One region of the Staphylococcus felis genome, then DNA from elsewhere that is predicted to be linked to it. Evidence: predicted binding sites of a transcription regulator. Region 1 holds the regulator's gene; the other holds the start of a gene.
What was found. Region 1 encodes Rex, which represses fermentation and respiration genes when NADH is low (regulators of the CRP and FNR family bind a similar motif). Its sites were predicted from a motif close to TTGTGAAATATTTCACAA; they were not measured.
Positions count from the first base shown of each region.

Region 2: a site for Rex is predicted at 2,491-2,508, ahead of C7J90_RS04140 (anaerobic C4-dicarboxylate transporter family protein). Genes of this name have one in related genera too.

Region 1 covers NZ_CP027770.1:2,455,445-2,459,420, reverse strand. The annotation lists gene C7J90_RS11755 (ABC-F family ATP-binding cassette domain-containing protein) at 1-1,409, opposite strand, end outside; gene C7J90_RS11750 (redox-sensing transcriptional repressor Rex) at 1,562-2,206, shown strand; gene C7J90_RS11745 (YeeE/YedE family protein) at 2,872-3,948, shown strand; gene C7J90_RS11740 (sulfurtransferase TusA family protein) at 3,966-3,976, shown strand, end outside.
Region 2 covers NZ_CP027770.1:874,473-878,448, reverse strand. The annotation lists gene C7J90_RS04145 (xylulokinase) at 1-1,009, opposite strand, end outside; gene C7J90_RS04140 (anaerobic C4-dicarboxylate transporter family protein) at 1,166-2,437, opposite strand; gene C7J90_RS04135 (alanine/glycine:cation symporter family protein) at 2,695-3,976, shown strand, end outside.

The DNA.
Region 1 (3,976 bases):
AAAATCAGTACATTATTTTCTTCTAACATCAATAAAGCAAGTTGTAGACGTGCCTTTTCGCCACCAGACAAGTCGTGAATAATTTTTTTTGTATCGTCTTGAGTGAACAAAAATCGACCTAGCACAGCTCGAACATCTTTTTCAGGCATATGTTTATATTGATCCCAGACATAATCTAAAATCGTTTTGTTAGAAGAAAATTCAGCTTGCTTTTGATCATAATAGCCGATCTTCAAATTAGCGCCAGGTATGATTTCGCCCGATAGTATTGGTAAGCGTTGAGCTAAAGTTTTAATAAACGTAGATTTACCAATACCATTGGGCCCAATTACAGCGATGTGATCCCCTTTAGTGACTTCTAAATTGATAGGTGATGTAATAGGGGAATCGTAGCCAATCTCAAGCTGACGGATATGGAAAACATCATTTCCCGTATTACGTTGAAAGTCAAACTTTATATCGGCACTTCTTGCATCAAGCATAGGCTTTTCGATACGTTCCATTTTTTCTAACATTTTGCGTCTACTTTTAGCCATTCCACTTGTAGAAGCTCTTGTAATATTTTTGTCGACAAAATTTTCTAGTCGCTTAATCTCAGCTTGTTGACGTTCATACTCTGCAAGGCGCTTTTGAAAGTATTGATCACGTTGTTGAATGAACTTTTCGTAGTTACCGACATAATGCTTCACTTCACCAAGAGAGACATCGTAAATCTGTGTTACTATTTTATCTAGAAAATAACGATCATGTGAGATAATGACAATGGCCCCTTTGAAAAATTTCAAATAATCTTCAAGCCATTGTGTCGTTTCCATATCTAAATGGTTGGTCGGCTCATCTAGTAATAATAAATCAGGTTCACTTAATAACATTTGAGCAAGTGACAATCGGGTTTTTTGTCCACCGCTAAAGTCATTCACCGGTCGTTGGTAGTCTTTTTCAGAGAAGTTAAGCCCATTTAAAACAGTTTTAATCTTACTATCCACTTGATAACCGCCCAACTTCTCAAATTCATTTGAGATATTTTCATAACGTTGGAGGTGTTCTCGATACGCAGTTGTATCGTGCTGATCAACGTGTTGACTTAACCAATCAACTTCGACTTGCATCTTATCTGCTAAAGATTGATGATACACGAATGGTTTTGACATTTCTTCATACACGGTATTTTGCGTGTCTAAAGTCATTTGTTGTGTCAAATAACCGAGGCGTAAATTTTTAATTTTTGAAATATGTCCTTCGTCGTATCCTTCAACACCGGCAATCAGCTTCATTAGTGTTGATTTTCCCGCACCGTTACGACCTACTATGCCGATACGCTCTCCAGTTTTAATTTCAAAATGAACATTCTCAAAAATCGTTTCGCCATCAAAGGATTTTGAGATTTGATTCAATTGCATTAATATCATTAGGCATACTCCTCTCAATATTATATTTTACAATAAATGATTCATCTATAAAATAGTTACTGTTTTATTACTAGTTATATTCGGGTATAATTGTAAGTGTATATACTGTGAAGTTTATCACAAATATCTGAAAATGATTTGGAGGTTTGCAAATGGCGAAAGAGGTAAACAAAATTCCGAGAGCGACATTAAAACGTCTACCGCTATATTATCGTTTTGTTAACACTTTAAAAGCTAAAGGTGAAGATAGAGTCAACTCTAAAGCGATTAGTGAAGGGTTAAATATTGATTCTGCAACAATTCGACGTGATTTTTCGTATTTTGGTGAGTTAGGAAAAAAGGGGTATGGCTATAATATAGATAGTTTATTAGAATTTTTTAAATCTGAATTGAGCGATGCAGATATTATTAAAATCGGTGTCATTGGAGTAGGTCATTTAGGTAAGGCTTTAATTAGTTATAACTTCTCAATTCATGATGATATGACTATTACTGAGGCGTTTGATATTGATCCCAATATTATAGGGAGTCAAATCGGTAATGTCAAAGTTAAATCTATGGAAGAAATTGAAGAAGTTATTCAAAAACACTGTATTGAGGTAATGATACTTACAACACCAGCTGCCGTAGCTCAAGAAGTTACTGATCATTTAGTAAAATCAGGTATTAAAGGAATTCTTAATTTCACACCTAAACGCGTAGTGACACCTAATCATGTTCAGGTTCACCAAATTGATCTAGGTGTTGAATTACAATCATTATTATTCTTTATGAAAAATTATGGAAAGCAACAGTAAACGGGCGATACTAGGTTATAATTATCTGCTCAATAAAAAAGTATATTAAAAGAACGCGAGATATAGGGGCCTTTAGTCAGAATAAAAATTGTCATAACGCATACACTAATGTCGTGAATAAACTTAATCGTTAATGACAAATGATATAAGTTTATGACACTTTAGCCCCGGATAAGTCTCGTTATTTTTATGCAAAAAATCGAGCCATCAATTGGAAAAAGATGACCCGATTTCTGAGGAACATTTAAATATTGGGAAGGGAGTTTTATTATTGGAGTATGGCTCAATTATATTGTATGTACTCATAAATGAGGCTAATATTCCTTAAGTTAAATATATCAGTGCTTAACTGTAGTCATTCTTTCCGATCAAAACGAGTATGAATGCTTTTCTGTAAACCACTCTATACAAAGTTTTTAATCTATTAAGTTTATTATTATCCTTCTATCATAAATAGCTTCTAAAAATTTTATCCTCTTATAATTTTTTGCCACTATTTTAAAGATGCTCAAAAATAGAATTGAAGAACGCCCCATATAATAAACGAATCTTTTATGTTTGAATTAAAAAGTAAATAGTAGCATCCATTTTTAAAATGGCCTTGTCAAAAGGGATAATTTATTCTATAATTCATATAATGTTAATCGGATATAGGAGGGGTTTATTTGATTTGGACAATCATAAGTGGACTAATTGTAGGGGTGTTATTAGGTTTTGTAATGCAACGTACTCGTTTTTGTTTGACAGGCGGATTTAGAGATATGTACGTGCAAAAAAATAATAAAATATTTTACGCACTTTTAATTGCGATTACGATACAAGCTATTGGCATATACGGGCTTAACACTGCAGGCGTTATTCATATTGATAATGGAACATTTCCCATTATTGGTACGATAATCGGTTCTTTTATATTTGGTGTCGGTATAATACTAGCTGGTGGATGCGCTACTGGTACATACTACAGAGCTGGTGAAGGGCTAATTGGCAGTTGGATAGCATTAGCGATGTATGGTTTTTTGGCCGCGGTTTCCAAATATGGCATTTTATTGCCACTAAAAGATCAAATCAATAGTACGACTGTTACCAACGCTGATATGGCATCTTCAACTGGAATCCCCGGTTGGATATGGTTGATTGTACTTATTAGCATTACATTATTTGTCGTCGTTAAAACGCTTCGTAAGCCAAAATCAAACATTGCGATTCCAAAATTAAAGTCGCGTTATACAGGGATACGTCACCTTTTATTTGAAAAGCGTATACATCCATTCGTTGCTGCGATTGCGATTGGTCTCATTGCATTAATCGCATGGCCAATGAGCGAATCTACAGGTAGAGCGGGTGGATTAGGGATAACAACACCATCAGCGAATATTGTTCAATTTCTAACGACAGGAGATGTGTCGGTGTTAGATTGGGGTGTATTTCTAGTTTTAGGTATTTTTGTAGGATCATATATAGCAGCACGAGGATCACGCGAATTTAAATGGAGATTACCTGATAAAAAGACCATTCGTAACAGTGCGTTGGGTGGTGCATGTATGGGATTTGGTGCAGCAGTTGCAGGGGGATGTTCTATTGGTAATGGTCTTGTTGCAACGGCAGCTTTATCTTGGCAAGGCTGGTTAGCATTAGCCTTTATGATATTAGGAACATGGTTTATGAGTTACTTTTTATTTGTTAAACCATTAAAAGCAGCACGTGTGCAATCGGCTCAACGATCTGTAAGTGTATCATAAAAAAAGGAGGATACAATATGATTTATGA
Region 2 (3,976 bases), 900 kb from region 1:
CAGTGAGTACCTCGCCAAAAAGCCCCATCCAGCTATTGATGTCTGATGTACCATTATTGGCATGTATCATGGCAACCTCGTGTCCACTTGGCGTCGTTACAATATCTACCTCAGGATAAACGTGGCAAAGCGACTTATCTAATACAATCATCGCAAATATACTCGTCCCCACTGATACATTACCGGTATGTGGCGCAACACTATTGGTCGCAACCATTCCTGATTGCGCATCCCCTTCAGGAGGGCATAGCGGACATCCTGAGCGTAGCTTACCTGTCGGGTCAATCAAACGTGCGCCTTGTGTTGTTAGCTCTCCGGAATTTTGGCCTGCTACATTGACTTTTGGCAAAATTGACTCAATTCGGTGAGAATAACCGTGATTTTCAAGTAGTTCATCAAAGACTTCACACAAGTCTTGTCGATAGGATTGAGTCACGCTATCAACTGGAAACATCCCTGATGCATCACCGATACCTAGTACTTTTTCACCCGTCAAACGCCAATGAATATAACCAGACAAAGTCGTCATAAATGAGATATGAGCAACATGTGACTCTTGATTAAGTATTGATTGATACAATTGGGCAATACTCCAACGTTCAGGGATATTGACTTCAAACTTTTCTCGCAACGCTACTGCTGCTTCGGTGGCATTGTTGTTACGCCATGTACGAAAAGGCACAAGCAAGTTCTCCTTATCATCAAATACGAGATAACCATGCATCATTCCACTAATTCCAAGTGATGCAATTTGAGTCATTGTAACGTTATATTTCTGTTCAATATAACGCGTCATCTGTCCGTAACTCTCTTGGATTCCTTTCCACATTTCATCCAAATGATACGTCCAATATCCTGCTTCAAAACGATTTTCCCATTCGAATGATCCTGTTGCAATCGTATGACAATCAGGCGTGATTGCAACGGTCTTAATACGCGTTGAACCCACCTCAATTCCAACACTGATCTTCCCCGATTGTAGAAGATAGGCGTTTTCATGATTCTTCATTTTCATCACTCTTTCCTCTTAACATGTGACCGCTTTCATCATATAATAGGACCTCTTTAACATCAATTCATCATTCTTAAAATAAATATTTTAACAATTTAAACAAAACAAAAAGCGACCCGACAAAATGATGTCGAGCCGTCATATTCAATCCTTTTATAATCCTAATAATGTTTTAATACTCAATCCGACAATGACTGATACAGTAATGCCGAAGAATCCTGGCAATAAAAAGCTTGTCGTACGTGTTGATCGCGTTTCGTCAACATCGACCGCAAACAAAATTGTCGGTTGTGCCGGAATAACAAAGTTCACATTTAACGTTTGCACAACAGCCATAAAAAATGTAGGTGGTATTCCAAGTGATAACATAATCGGTACTACAATCGAAGCCGTTGCAGATTGTGAGATAACGACCATCGCAATCAGTGAAACGAGTAAAATAATCAGCCACGGTGCCGCACTAATGAGGCCACCGACTTGTTCTTCCATAATTGAGCGGTTGGACGGTGCACTAAAGATTGTGGCACCAAGCCATCCTGGTCCAAGTACCGCAAATAATGCCCCCATAGCTGCTTGTGTAATATGAGAGGACAAAATTTGTTGAGGTTGAACCTTGATCAGTAATAAGTTAACCATCGCACTCATGTACATAAAGAGTTGTACAAGTTCTGTCATTTGTAATTGAACCGTCTCACCATCGACCTTAAATGACGGACTTAACTCTGGGAAAATACCAAAAGTTAAAATACAAATAACAGCAATGATAAATGACATAACTCCCAGTTTGACGCGAAGGCTATACTGCGTTTCAGTTTGAGATTGGCCAATCTTTTGCAACATCGTTTGTGCATGGACATCATCTATTTTCGTTTGTCCTACAAAAGTCACAAAACAACTTAATAAAAACATCGTAATCAACGCTGTCGGCAAGACAATGGATAAATATTGACCGAGCGTAAAACCAAGTCCCGCAAATTCAGAAATCATATACGCAGTTGCAGATGCAGCTGGGCTACACAACAATGCAAGATTCGCAGTTAAAACAGACACAGTTAATGCTTTTTTAGGGCGTATACGTGCTTTGATTGCTGTTTTAGCAATAATGGGTTCTAATGACAATGCAATATTCGCTGTACCTATACCGAAGACAAATACAAAAACAATCAACGGCGCTATGAAAATAATTGACTTTGGAAAGCGTTCAATAATCTTTGAAGCTAAATGAACTAAATAATCAATACCACCAGTTGCTTGCAACGTCCCGCCAGCGATACCAATTGAGAGAATAATTAAAACCGCTGTCACAGGCGCAGAACCCGGTGGCAAACCAAAACCAAATATCATCACAAGCTGAGTTACTAAAGCAAATATACCGCAACCTAAAGCCCCCGCAGTGCGTAACCCTAACACAATTGCGAGGACCATAATGATTATCTCTATAATAAAAAGAAGCATACCTCTTCCTCTTTTCTATTTTTATGTGAATATTTTAACATATAATTTTCATCACTTTCATCTATAAAAGTACACTGATTATGTCCAAATTGTTAACACTTTAATGCATTATTAAGATAAATCACTCTTATAAATTATTGTAAATTTCAGTCTATTTAACCTATAATAATTTTATAGCTCATTTGATACTACGATTTCGCATTGAATCATATAAAGGGGATGAAACAATGTCATATCTTATTCAATTTACAAATTGGTTATGGGGATATCCCATTGTGTTGCTTCTGTTGCTATCGAGTTTATTTTTGACATGCTACTTAAAGGGAATTCAGTTTCGGTATTTTGGTTATATCATAAAACAAACATTTGGACAATTTAATGCAACCCCGGTAGGAGAAGGAACCATTACACCACGCCAAGCACTTACCTCAGCACTCTCCTCTACTGTAGGCGCTGCCAATATTGTAGGTGTCCCTACCGCCATTATGATGGGTGGTCCGGGCGCTGTTTTCTGGATGATTGTGATCGCTTTTTTCGGAATGGCACTCAAATTTAGTGAAAGTGTGTTAGGCGTTCATTATCGAGAGAAAAATAGTCAAGGTGAGTTTGTAGGCGGGCCAACCTATTACATGAAAAATGGTTTTCGCAATCGCCAATTAGGGATGATTTTTGCGATAGTATTCGCTGTAGCTCTCGCACTTGAAATCATACCGAGCACCATGGTACAAGGCCACTCAGTTGCAAGTACAGTGCATGATACTTTTCATATTCCGCCTATTGTCACAGGTCTCATTTTAGCAATCATTGCGTCACTTGTGGTGTTCGGTGGTGTAAAACGTATTGCGACATTTACAGAGATGATAGTCCCGGTCATGGTCGCACTTTACCTGATTTTAAGCATCGGTATTGTGATTATAAACATTCAGCATTTACCTCATATCATGATACTTATTATCGAAAAAGCCTTTCGTCCGGATGCAGCGCTCGGAGGTAGTTTTGGCGCAGCACTTGCCACAACAATTCGTTGGGGTTTTGCACGAGGGATATATTCAAATGAAGCAGGTCTAGGAACTTCTTCAATTGCACATGCTGCCGCTCAGACAGACCATCCCGTCCGCCAAGCATTTTGGGCTGTCAGTGAGATTATAGTCGATACACTTGTCATTTGTACGACAACAGCATTTGTCGTACTCGTCTCTGGCGTTTGGCAAGAGCCTGACGCAAAAGAGAACGCTGCAGCACTCACTGCACGCGCCTTCCACGATGCATTTGGTAGTTTCGGCAGTGCCATCGTCTCAATTTCGATGGTATTCTTTGTATTTTCGACGATAATCGTCATTATCTTTTATGGGTCACGTATGGCTGAATTCATATTCGGCATCACAGCAGGCACAATCATGAAAGTCATATACGTCATCTCCATCATCATAGGTGCAATTGGAGTCGGCACACAATTGTGGAACCTTCTCGACCTTGCACTAGCCATCGTATTAATTCCAAACATCATCG